DNA from 3 places in the Alteromonas sp. G4i13 genome. Region 2 is predicted to be linked to each of the others. Evidence: predicted binding sites of a transcription regulator. Region 2 holds the regulator's gene; each other region holds the start of a gene.
The links. The regulator FNR, encoded in region 2, switches genes on or off when oxygen is low (the NO sensors DNR and NnrR bind a similar motif). The targets are predictions, from matches to a motif close to TTGATCTAGATCAA.
Positions count from the first base shown of each region.

Region 1: a site for FNR is predicted at 1,891-1,904, ahead of clpB (ATP-dependent chaperone ClpB). Genes of this name have one in related genera too.
Region 3: a site for FNR is predicted at 2,504-2,517, ahead of ACFI6J_RS20675 (OmpW family outer membrane protein). Genes of this name have one in related genera too.

Region 1 is NZ_JBHNYX010000065.1:13,285-17,561, reverse strand. Features, by position in the region: gene rluD (23S rRNA pseudouridine(1911/1915/1917) synthase RluD) at 93-1,076, shown strand; gene pgeF (peptidoglycan editing factor PgeF) at 1,093-1,848, shown strand; gene clpB (ATP-dependent chaperone ClpB) at 2,098-4,277, shown strand, end outside.
Region 2 is NZ_JBHNYX010000003.1:15,848-20,124, forward strand. Features, by position in the region: gene ttcA (tRNA 2-thiocytidine(32) synthetase TtcA) at 1-827, opposite strand, end outside; gene uspE (universal stress protein UspE) at 976-1,899, opposite strand; gene fnr (fumarate/nitrate reduction transcriptional regulator Fnr) at 2,144-2,881, opposite strand; gene ACFI6J_RS01895 (sulfite exporter TauE/SafE family protein) at 2,927-3,586, opposite strand; gene ccoS (cbb3-type cytochrome oxidase assembly protein CcoS) at 3,573-3,803, opposite strand; gene ACFI6J_RS01905 (heavy metal translocating P-type ATPase) at 3,805-4,277, opposite strand, start outside.
Region 3 is NZ_JBHNYX010000073.1:7,041-11,317, forward strand. Features, by position in the region: gene ACFI6J_RS20655 (DUF494 family protein) at 1-189, shown strand, start outside; gene ACFI6J_RS20660 (DNA topoisomerase family protein) at 275-817, shown strand; gene tsaC (L-threonylcarbamoyladenylate synthase type 1 TsaC) at 863-1,468, shown strand; gene hemF (oxygen-dependent coproporphyrinogen oxidase) at 1,465-2,397, shown strand; gene ACFI6J_RS20675 (OmpW family outer membrane protein) at 2,631-3,311, shown strand; gene ACFI6J_RS20680 (group II truncated hemoglobin) at 3,436-3,867, opposite strand; gene aroE (shikimate dehydrogenase) at 3,866-4,277, shown strand, end outside.

The DNA of each region.
Region 1 (4,277 bases), on a different contig from region 2:
CGATGAGAAAAACCATACAAAAACGTAAACAAGGCAGTGTACAGCGTGAATACTTGTTATAATACCCTTTTTTAGACGTAATCAATGGTGTTATGACACAGTCGCCGAACACAATACAATTAGAAGCTTCAACGGAAGCTGCGCATTTTGGTTTACGGTTAGATCAGGTTTTGGCTGATTTGTTCCCTGAATATTCTCGTTCTAAGTTAAAAACTTGGATCCAAGATGGGAATGTTGCTGTAAACGGTGAAGTAATCACCGTGCCTCGCCACAAAATGCAAATGGATGAACTTGTTACTGTACAGGCCGAAATGGATGTACAAGTAACGAGCGAAGCGCAAGACATCGCGTTAAACATTGTTTATGAAGATGAACACATCCTAGTCATAAACAAACCTGCAGATTTAGTTGTGCATCCAGGTGCAGGAAACCCAAGCGGTACCGTGCTAAATGCCTTGTTAAATCATTGTCCAGAGATAGACAAAGTTCCACGTGCGGGCATTGTCCATCGCCTTGACAAAGACACGACGGGGTTAATGGTAGTAGCAAAAACAATTCCTGCTCAAACGCATCTTGTTGACCAACTTCAACGTCGAGAAATGAGTCGTGAATATGAAGCCGTTGCCTTAGGTACGATGGTCGCTGGTGGTATTGTAGATGCGCCTATTGGTAGACACGCAACAAAACGTACGCATATGGCAGTACGTGAAATGGGCAAGCCAGCGGTCACTCATTTTCGTGTTATCGAAAAATTTCGCGCATACACGCACCTGCGTTTGAAGCTTGAAACTGGCCGTACGCACCAAATCCGCGTACACATGGCCCACATTAAGCATCCTTTGCTTGGCGACCAAGTTTATGGCGGGCGTCCTCGTCTTCCTAAAGGGGCGTCAGAAGAATTTATCGCTGCGCTTCGCGGATTCCAACGTCAGGCGTTGCACGCCGCACAGCTCTCGCTGTTTCACCCTGAAACGGAAGAGTGGATGACGTGGAAAGCTCCCCTACCTCAAGATATGCAGGACTTGCTTAAAGCCGTGAAAAAGGACACCGCGGACAATCCACAAGATATGCTTTAATGAGTAAGGCGAACTTATGACATTGTCATCTGCAAATTCACCTATATCATCCACGCTGGATTTGATTACTCCAGCGTGGTCATGTCCCGCAAATGTTGTTGCATACACAACGACAAGAATGGGAGGTACAAGCATAGGTGATTTTGCAGGTTTAAACGTTGGCGCCCACGTGGGGGACGACCTCCTACTAGTAAAAGCCAATAGAAGCCTGATTCCACATAGTGAAAAGATCACATGGTTGGAGCAAGTGCACAGCAACCGCGTGGTGTCATTGCCGAGCGCAGATACCACCGCTGATGCGTCGTATTCTTCTTCAACATCGCATTTTTGTGCGGTGATGACCGCAGACTGCGTGCCCATTTTATTGTGTGATGAAAGCGGTCAAGAAGTGGCGGCAGTACATGCTGGTTGGAAAGGTCTCGATACTAACATTATCGGAAGTGCTGTTTCACACTTTGGCAGCGAAGCAAAAAAACTCATCGCTTGGGTTGGTCCTGCAATCAGCGGGCCCTGCTACGAAGTTGATGTACAGTTGGCGAGTAAGTTTCGCCATATAGACGGTGCCATTGCCAATAGCTCTAATAGAGGGAAGTACTTATTAGATCTACCTCTAGTGGCACAGGTGCAATTGCAGCAAGCTGGCGTTGAGAGTATTACACAAAGTAACTTGTGTACTTACACTGACGAACAGCGTTTTTACTCCCATCGAAGAGCTACGCATCAAAACAAGCGCACGACTGGGCGTATAGTTAGCGTAATAGGCCTGCTTTAAATTGTTTCGAAAAAAGGCGGCAGTTTTAGTCTGATCACACAGTTGCGCTAGATCAAACTTCATACATTATTTGTTATCTTTTGGGCTAACTTTTTAATCTCATACTTGAATCGCAATTGAGCAGCCTACATAACTAGAACATAAAGAATACCATTCCGCATAGATCATTACCCACTCAGCGAGAGTTAAAATGTTCGTAATTGCGGCGTGTTACCGCAGGTATAGTTGTTCATTAATTAGGTTGAAATTATGAGACTAGATAGATTTACCAGTAAATTTCAGCTCGCAATATCCGATGCTCAATCACTCGCATTGGGGCGAGATCATCAATACATTGAACCTGTCCATTTAATGACTGCCATGCTAAATCAGCAAGGCGGGTCAGTACGCCCTTTGCTTGACCAAGCAAACATCAATGTAAATGCGCTACGCTCAGCACTGAGCCAAGCTATTGAGCGCCTACCTCGTATTGAAGGCATTGGGGGAGATGTTCAATTAAGTAAAGACAGCGGCATTTTGCTAAATCTTTGTGACAAGATAGCGCAGCAGCGAAAAGACGAATACATCACTTCAGAAATCTTTGTTCTAGCGGCGCTACAAGATAAAGGGCGCTTGGGGGAAATCCTCAAAAGCCTGAATATCACTAAAGAAGCTATTGAAAGCGCAATAGACGACATGCGTGGTGGCCAGAAGGTCACGGATCCTAATGCTGAAGATGTACGTCAGGCGCTTGAAAAATACACGACAGATTTAACCGAGCGAGCAGAACAAGGCAAGCTCGACCCGGTCATTGGTCGAGACGATGAGATTCGCCGAACTGTTCAAGTACTACAGCGTCGAACCAAAAACAACCCAGTACTCATTGGTGAGCCGGGTGTGGGTAAAACGGCTATTGTTGAAGGGTTGGCTCAGCGCATCATTAATGGCGAAGTGCCTGAGGGCTTAAAGAACAAGCGTGTTCTTGCCCTTGATATGGGCGCGTTAGTGGCGGGAGCTAAATATCGCGGTGAGTTTGAAGAACGCCTTAAAGCAGTGCTTAATGAGCTGGCTAAAGAAGAAGGCCGCGTGATCTTATTCGTTGACGAACTGCACACCATGGTAGGTGCAGGGAAGGGCGATGGAGCGATGGATGCAGGTAATATGCTTAAACCTGCGTTAGCCCGTGGTGAACTTCACTGCGTTGGTGCTACAACACTGGATGAATATCGTCAGTACATTGAAAAAGACGCAGCACTTGAACGTCGTTTCCAAAAGGTATTAGTTGAAGAACCTAGCGTTGAAGACACTATTGCTATTCTGCGTGGCTTAAAAGAGCGCTATGAGCTCCATCACTCGGTAGATATTACTGATCCCGCTATCGTTGCAGCGGCAAGTTTGTCGCATCGTTATATTAGCGACCGCCAATTACCAGACAAAGCCATTGATCTTATAGACGAGGCTGCGTCTAGCATTCGATTGCAAATAGACTCCAAGCCCGAAGAGATGGATCGTCTGGAGCGTCGTATCATCCAGCTAAAATTGGAAGAGCAAGCTCTGGCCAAAGAAACAGATGATGCGAGTCATAAGCGACTTGAGATGATTGAGCTAGAGCGTGAGCAAGCGGAAACCAAGTACGCAGAGCTTGAGAAAGTGTGGCTGGATGAGAAAGACGCCATGCAGGGCACTCAAACCATTAAAGGGGAGCTTGAGCAGGCTAAACTTGACTTGGAGATAGCGCGACGTGCATCTGATTTGAATCGTATGTCGGAACTTCAGTACGGCCGTATTCCAGAGCTTGAAGCAAAGTTAGAGCAAGCGGCTGAAAACGAAACTCGCGAGACGACGTTACTTAAAAATAAAGTGACGGACGTTGAAATTGCAGATGTGCTTTCGCGATGGACGGGTATACCTGTAGCGCGAATGCTTGAGGGCGAGCGTGAGAAGTTGTTGCGTATGGAAGACGTACTTCACAAACGGGTTGTTGGACAAGAAGAAGCGGTTGAAGCTGTTTCAAACGCAATTCGCCGTTCACGTGCTGGGCTTGCGGATCCAAACCGACCTATTGGCTCATTCTTATTTTTAGGGCCAACTGGCGTGGGCAAAACTGAGCTCTGCAAAGCCTTGGCAGGCTTTATGTTCGATACTGAAGATGCCATGGTGCGTATCGATATGTCAGAGTTTATGGAAAAACACTCGGTAGCACGCTTAGTGGGTGCACCTCCTGGCTATGTTGGCTACGAGGAAGGTGGCTACTTAACCGAAGCGGTGCGTCGCAAGCCATACTCGGTCATTTTGTTGGACGAGGTTGAAAAGGCACATCCAGATGTATTCAATATTCTGCTTCAAGTATTGGATGACGGCCGGTTGACTGACGGACAAGGACGCACTGTAGATTTTAAAAATACCGTTGTGATCATGACGTCCAACTTAGGTTCAGATATCATTCAAGA
Region 2 (4,277 bases):
GTAGCTATAGCTTTAAAATCATAAAGGTTGCTGTCGATTAAGTGTGAAGGCGCTACGTTTTGAAGCGCACGGAACATCGACTCTATACGACCTGGGAAGCGACGGTTCCAGTCTTGTAGCATAGCCTTTATGTTTTGGCGCTGTAGGTTTTCTTGTGAGCCACAAAGGTTACAAGGAATAATCGGAAATTCAGCGGCCTGAGAATATTTCTCGATGTCTTTTTCTGTGCAGTACGCCAATGGACGAATAACGATGTGTTCACCGTTATCGCTGACTAGCTTTGGCGGCATAGACTTAAGCTTGCCACCATGAAACATATTGAGGAAAAACGTTTCTAGCATGTCGTCGCGGTGATGACCTAATGCAATTTTAGTCGCACCTAACTCTTTTGCCGTGCGGTACAAAATACCACGGCGCAAGCGAGAACAGAGAGAGCATGTTGTCTTTCCCTCTGGAATTTTGTCTTTAACAATAGAGTAGGTGTCTTCTTCTACAATTTTGTAGTCAACGCCAATGCTTTCTAGATATTCAGGCAAGATATGTTCGGGGAAACCAGGCTGCTTTTGGTCAAGATTAACCGCAACGATATCAAAATGAATAGGCGCAATCTTCTTTAAAAACAATAAAATATCTAGCATGGTGTAGCTGTCTTTACCGCCAGATAAACACACCATTACTTTGTCGTTGTTTTCAATCATACCGAAATCGCCAATGGCTTTACCCACATTGCGGCGAAGTCGTTTCTGAAGTTTGTTGAAGTTGTACTTTTGCTTACTTTGCGCAGCATTTAATGGCGACGCGTCAGCACTGTTTGTGCCTAAACTCATAATTAACTAGCTTGGTTTGTGATAAAGCCACCATTATACATTAAAGCGGCTTTTCGAGACCATGCTTGTGAAGTTAAATTTGTTGGTGACATACCGTGTTGGCCGCTAAGTAACGGAAAACACGGGCTATGCGGTACTGATGAAAAGATTACACCGACAACGGCGACACAAATCCATCTGGCTTAATAGCAAGCACATCGCAATTGAGTTCGTCGATCACGTGTTCTGCAGTGTTACCAATTAGGGCCGCTGAAATGCCCACACGGCCAACGGTACCAATAACAACCAGCTCTGCATCCAGTGTTTTTGCCACTAGCGGGATGACCTTTTCCGGAAGGCCTTCTCTTACTACGCATTTGTTCTCAGGAATACCGTACTTTAACGCGTGACTACGCATTTCTTTTAAATGATGATTTTTTACCGCGTCGTGATAGGTATCGGGGTCGAACTCAGGCACTTCTATGGCGATATTAAGTGGTGTAGAAGGGTAACTGTTGACCAAATTTACGCTCCCTTTCAATAAAGAGGCGTAGTCGTTAGCAATGAGGGTGAGCTTATCGTTAAGTGCGGCGTGCTCATCGTCTTCACTGCCTACGTTTACAGCAGCAATAATCTCTCCTCCTTCTGGCCAGTCGTGCTCTTTAACGAGCAATACTGGCCGAGGGCATTTACGCATTAAATGCCAGTCGGTGGGGGTGAAAATAACAGAAGCAAGATCGTCGTGCTTTTTGGTTGCCTTTACCACTAAATCTATCTGATTGTTTAGGGTGTAGTAAATAATCGACTCATACGCACGATTATTCCATTCTACAACGATATCAGTTTCAGTGAATCCTTGTTCTCTTAAGTGGGTGGCAAGCCATTTTGCATGCTCCTTTGTAACTGCATCGCGCATTGACTCGCGCTCATCCGGGCTAAGCATGGTCGTCATATCATAAGATAAGTCGTATACCACCATCATTGCGGTAACTGAAGCGCCTGTTTTTGAAGCGAGTTCATAAGCACGGCTCAGTGCAGGTTGGTTATCGCGCTCGGCATCTACCACGGCCAGAATTCGTTTACACTCAATCATAACGTCCCCCTAACTACGAAACTTAGTAGCGGCTGTCGAAATCGAAGCTTTCTAATACTAACTATAAACGACATTGGGAAAAACGTAAGTTGTTTTAGATCAAGAATTTTACGAGGCGACCATGAGTGAACGTACCTAATTGAATATGGAGCAACCGGCGTGGCGCTGAAAGGGTAGATAGGTGGCTAACACAGGTTACAAAAAAGCGCGCTTAGTGCGCGCCTTATTTAACACTTAAAAAGGACTAACCGCAGACAACGCTAGGGCCGTTAAGCGCCGCTAGTTTGGTGTTTAGCCTATCGAAATCCAAAATAGTAATAAGCTTGCCGTCTACCTTTATGATGTTGTCTTTTTGAAAACGGCTTAACAGACGGCTAATCGTTTCAATCGTTAATCCTAAATAGTTTCCAATTTCGTTGCGCGTCATGGTTAAGTGGAATTCTCTATGGGAAAAGCCACGCTCTTCAAAGCGTTGCGACAGGTGTGAGATGAAATACAGTAAGCGCTCTTCTGCAGTTCGCTTGTTTAAAAGCATGATCATGTCGTGATCTTGTTTTATTTCAGCGCTCATGAAGCTCATGATCTGGTGGCGTAGCTTTGGAAATTGCACTGACATTTCGTCGAGGGTCTCGTAGGGAAGCTCACACACCATGGCAGTTTCTAACGCAGAAGTATAGCTTTGGTGTTTATTCTCTCTTAGTGCATCGAAACCGATAATATCACCAGGAAAGTGGAAGCCGGTAATCTGTTCTTCACCTTCGGTATTAGTCACAAATGATTTGAATGAACCGGTTCTCACTGCAAATAGAGAACGGAATTTATCACCAGTTTGAATCAGCGTGTCACCTTTATGAAGCGGCTTCTTGCGTTCAATAATATCGTCAAGAGACTCGATTTCTGTTTTGTTTAACGCCACCGGTAAACACAGGTGACTGAAACTACAGTTTTGACAGTGAATAGAAAATTGGCTTCCTTTGCTCATAATGCACGCTCTCTAAAAGAATACCCGACAATAATACACCCATTTTTAAACGATTGCGCCATGAATAAGATAAGCTGCATATATTGCCATTATTACTGCAATAATTTGTCTAAAATGGTTATGTTGAAAACTTTGAACAATATATTGGCTACCAGCGCTTGCGGCGAGCAAGGTGGGTAATGTACCCAAACCGAAGAAGAACATAATAGCAGCGCCTTCTAGCGCGTTACCCGCCGCGAGAGACCAGGTAAGTGTGGAATACACCAAACCGCAAGGAAGCCAACCCCAAATAAAACCATAAGGCAACGCACTTAAAGGGGTCTTAAATGGCAAAAAGCGTTTTGAAAGCGGCTGGACTTTGGAAAATAGGCCTTTACCCGCATTTTCCAGCACTGTTAAGCCAGTCCACCACTTACCCAAATAACACGCCAGTAGAAGCAACATGATTCCGCTAAGTAGGGAAAGGGCATAGTTGGCAAGAGGTATATAATCTGCTGCAATTTTTCCAAGTGCCCCGGTTATTGCTCCGGCGATGGTGTAGCTCACTATACGTCCCATGTTATAGGCAAGGGTATAGGGTAGTGCTGAAGCGCCTTTAGGCGATACCATCCTTAGCGCAGCGACAATTCCACCGCACATTCCCACACAGTGAACTCCACCGGCTAAGCCGATAAGAAAGGCAGAGAAGTAGTTAATCCCTTCCATGTGGCGCTTGGCTTTTGTCTACTTTACTGTCTTGAAGTTGCTTGCGTTGCTCAGCTAGCTTTTTTTCTTCTGGCGGAAGATCATCGTCAAACAGTATGCTATACCCTTGGCGATCCAAATCTTCAAATTGATTGGTTTTCACCGCCCAAAAGAATATCACGATAGCGACGGCAACAATGATGATGGCGATTGGAATTAATACGTAAATAATACTCATGCTATTTGCTCAAAAGTCGCGTTGAGTTTGTGACCACAATGATACTGCTTAACGACATACCAACAACAGCCATCCACGGTGAAAGTAGGCCTGATACGGCGAAAGGTAAGATCAAAACGTTGTAACCTACCGACCAGCCAATATTTTGCCTTATTTTTTGCTTCACTTGGTGCGCAGTTCGAATAAGTTCTGGTACAGAAAGCAGCTGATCGCCAAGCAGTATCACGTCGGCGGCAGTTTTAGCCACGTCTGTGGCATTACCCACTGCAATTGCCACATCAGCGCTGGCAAGAACTGGAGCGTCGTTAATACCGTCACCCATCATCATCACTTTCGCGCCAGATTGCTGCATAGCTTGAACGGCTTCGTACTTTTGCTCAGGTGTTAGGCCACCTTTAGCGGTCGAAATTGGCAATGGTGCGGTAAGCGCATTAACGTTTTGCTGTGTATCACCACTTAAAACGGCGAGGGTAT
Region 3 (4,277 bases), on a different contig from region 2:
AATGTGTTGGATGCCTCCACACGCGAAATGGTTATAGATCGCGTTATGGAGATTGATTCCAATGAATTTTGCTTGGAAGACCTGAAGTGGGTTGTGCTAATGGTACTATTCAACGTACCTGGCAAAGAGAAAGCCTACGCACAAATGGAAGATCTTTTGTTCGAAGAGCCAGATGGTGTTCTGCATTAATGCAGTTGTAGTCACTGGTATTTGAATCTTTACTTAAAAATGCGCTGTGAAATTACAGCGCGTTTAAGGCCTTAACGTCCAATACATGTCTAAAATAGACCATTCACTCTTTTCAGCGCACGAGCATGCTCTCGATGATAATTTCGGAGATTGCCCCGAGTGCGGTAAACCTCTTCATATAAAGAACAGTAAATCCGGCCCTTTTATCGGGTGTACGGGCTATCCGGAATGTAGCTTTAGTAAGCCACTTCACGATAAACAAACCACCATACTGAAAACCTTAGACGGTGTAGCCTGCCCTGAATGCGCATCCGACTTAGCCATAAAGAAAGGGCGGTTTGGCATGTTTATCGGCTGTACCAATTTTCCTTCATGCCATCACATAGAGCCCATTAAAGAAAAAGAAGATACTTTGGTGGATTGTCCAAAGTGTAAGAAAGGGCATCTAATCTCGCGTACTAACAAATACGGCAAACAGTTTTTTGCGTGCAACCATTATCCACAATGTCGATATGTGCTAAATTTCACGCCGGTTAATGAAAGCTGCCCAGACTGCGGTTGGGGAGTATTGATAGACAAAAAGGGGCAGTTACAGTGTCCTCAGCCGGCTTGCGGCTATAAAAAGTAATTATACGAACAACTATACGAAGAACTATACGTAGAGATTAAAACCATGTCTGATATCCAAAATGGGAACGTAAACACGTTTACCCCCGTTGAGGCTAACTCACCTGAAGTAGACCCTGTTGTTGCCGCATTCCAAGCTGGCAGTTTAATCGTTTATCCAACCGAAGCGGTAATGGGCATCGGATGTGACCCCGACAATGAAGCCGCTGTAAATGCGCTGTTAGAGATAAAACAGCGACCGGTAGAAAAGGGCGTGATCTTGATTGCTGCAAACTACAGTCAGCTACTGCCTTATGTTAACGATAACGCCATTCGCCCTGACAGACGCACCGATATTTTTTCGAGCTGGCCAGGCCCTAATACTTGGCTATTACCTAAGTCGTCATCTGCGCCAGTTTGGTTAACCGGCAAGCATAGTAAAATAGCGGTGCGCGTAACTAATCACCCTGTAGTAGTGGAATTGTGCAACAAGTTAGGTAAACCGTTAGTTTCTACAAGCGCTAACCTGACCGGCCAACCGCCAGCCATCACCACTGAAGAAGCAAAAGCCGTATTCGCTGATTCCGTCTTCTATGTCGAAGGGGAAGTAGGCGGTGCAACTAAACCCAGTACCATTCGCGATGGTGACACAGCAGAGGTAATAAGAGCATGACATCAGCAGAATTACTGGACGGTAAAAATGCCGCTGAAGTAATAGAACAAGTAAAAAGCTATTTACTAGGGCTGCAAGACACCATTTGCCAAACACTTGAACTTGCCGATGGTAAGGGCCAGTTTGTTGAAGACAGCTGGCAGCGAGAAGAAGGTGGCGGTGGCCGTTCTCGAGTACTAAAAAATGGTGCGGTGATTGAACAAGGCGGCGTTAACTTTTCTCATGTGTTTGGCAGTCAAATGCCTGCTTCAGCAACGGCTAATCGCCCTGAGCTTGCGGGAAGAAACTTTCAAGCAATGGGTGTATCACTCGTTATTCATCCACATAACCCGTATATCCCAACGTCACATGCTAATGTTCGCTTTTTTATTGCAGAAAAAGAGGGCGAAGCACCTATCTGGTGGTTTGGCGGCGGCTTCGACTTGACGCCATTTTATCCGTTTAAAGATGACGTTTTACACTGGCATGATACTGCTAAAAAATTATGTAAGCCGTTTGGCGATGATGTTTACCCTAAGTACAAAAAGTGGTGCGACGACTACTTTTACTTAAAGCATCGCAATGAAACTCGCGGAGTGGGCGGTTTATTCTTCGACGACCTGAATGAATGGGGCTTTGAACAGTCATTTGCATATATGCAGGCTGTTGGTAATGGCTTCATCGATGCTTACGTTCCTATTGTTGAACGTCGTAAGCAAACCGATTTCGGCGAAAGAGAGCGTGATTTCCAACTTTACCGCCGGGGCCGCTACGTTGAGTTTAACCTTGTATTCGACCGAGGCACTTTATTTGGACTGCAAACCGGCGGGCGTACTGAATCAATTCTAATGTCGATGCCGCCGCTCGCGCGCTGGGAGTATTGTTATACACCTGCACCGGGTAGCGCCGAAGCCAAGCTGACAGACTGGTTAAAACCTACTGATTGGTGATTAATTATTAAATAAGGCTGCGCTTAAATCCTTACGCGGACCGCCGATAGCAGCTTTCATCTTTAATGACTAAAAAACGCCGTATTAATGTTAATGCGGCGTTTTTTTGATCTACATCAAGGTGGAATATCATCTGTGTTTCAGTGAGTTATCAAACTTGCGCTGGATCAATGTTTCTCTTAACCACAGGCGTAAAGTATCGCCATCTTAATTAAACACAAAAGAGACACATCATGCGCAAACACTTTTTATCTGCATCTGCACTTTGCTTTACTCTTGCTGCACTCTCACCTTTAGCTAGCGCTCACCAGCAGGGCGACTGGATTGTTCGTGGCGGTCTTACTACCGTTGCTCCTGACGAATCTACCTCTAACATCGTCGCGGGTGGAACTGATCTTGGCGTTGCCCTTAATATCGATAACGATACTCAGCTAGGTCTAAACGTAGCGTACTTTATTACTGACAATATTAATATTGAGCTGCTTGCCGCAACGCCCTTTAAGCACGATGTGAATTTTTCTGTTGCTGACCCGTTAGGGACGGGTAACCAGCTTGGAGAAGTCACGCACCTTCCACCTACGCTTACCGCAAACTACTATTTTAATGATGCCAGCTCTGCGTTTCAGCCGTACATTGGTGCAGGTATCAACTATACCTTTATCTTTGATGAAGAGTTTACAGGTGCGAATGAAACAGCTGGCTTAAGCGACCTTTCGCTTGATAATTCATTTGGCTTGTCAGCACAGGTGGGAATGGATTACCAAATTGATACCAAATGGCATGTCAATGCATCGGTTCGATTCATTGATATAGATACCGAAGCCACCTTTAAAGTGGGTGATGCTGCTGGAAAGGTAAGTGATATTGAAATAGATCCTTGGGTGTATACCTTATCGGTGGGTTACACATTCTAATTATTAGTTCTACGCCTTATTAACTATTAGGCTTTCACAATTGCACTACTTTATGCGCCATAAAGAGCGTAGACAGTAACAGGGGAGTTGCGCGTTAAAAGGTTAATCCTTTCAACGCGCTTTTTTATTTTGTATTCACCATGTGATTGGCGAGTTGATCAAGTGCGTCTATCAACTGTTGAGCTAAGGCGATATCTTCAACCGTTTTAAACATGGCTTTTCGCATGCAATACATCCACTGCGCTTTTAACTCCGGTGTTACGGTATAAGGTAGGTGGCGTGCACGCAGACGCGGGTGGCCATACTGCTGCTGATAATCATCAGGACCACCAAGCCATAAACTTAAATAGAGAAAGAACACGTGGCGAATTCTGTCTAATGGCTGGGGGTGAATAGCTAGCAGTTCATTGGCGAGTGGATCGGTTTCCATTATGTCGTAAAACGTATTTGCTAATTCCCGTACTTTCTCCTCTCCACCTATACGTTCATATGGTGTACTCTGCGAAGCACGATTATCGCTTTTCTTCTTTATATTAAATAAGTCTCGTATTCCCATGAAAAAATTCGCTGTATTCGGAAATCCTATTGCACAGAGTTTATCACCAACTATCCATCAAATGTTTGCTGAACAAGTGGGAGAAAAGATTTCTTATGAAAAGATACTTGCGCCAGTAGACGGTTTTGTAGATGCCGCCAACGCGTTTTTAGCTCAGGAAGGCGCGGTAGGTTGTAACGTCACCATGCCTTTTAAGCTTGATGCATTCAACTTGGCAAAGGTAGACGACCAAGCAGCCAAAGATGCACAAGCTGTTAATACGCTAATGAATGGTGACAGCGGTGAAATATGGGGATTCAACACTGATGGTGTAGGGCTGGTAAACGACTTGCTTAACAGCGGTGTGGAAATTAAGGGTAAGCGCGTGTTGCTTATTGGTGCCGGCGGCGCTGCTCGTGGCGTAATCTCCC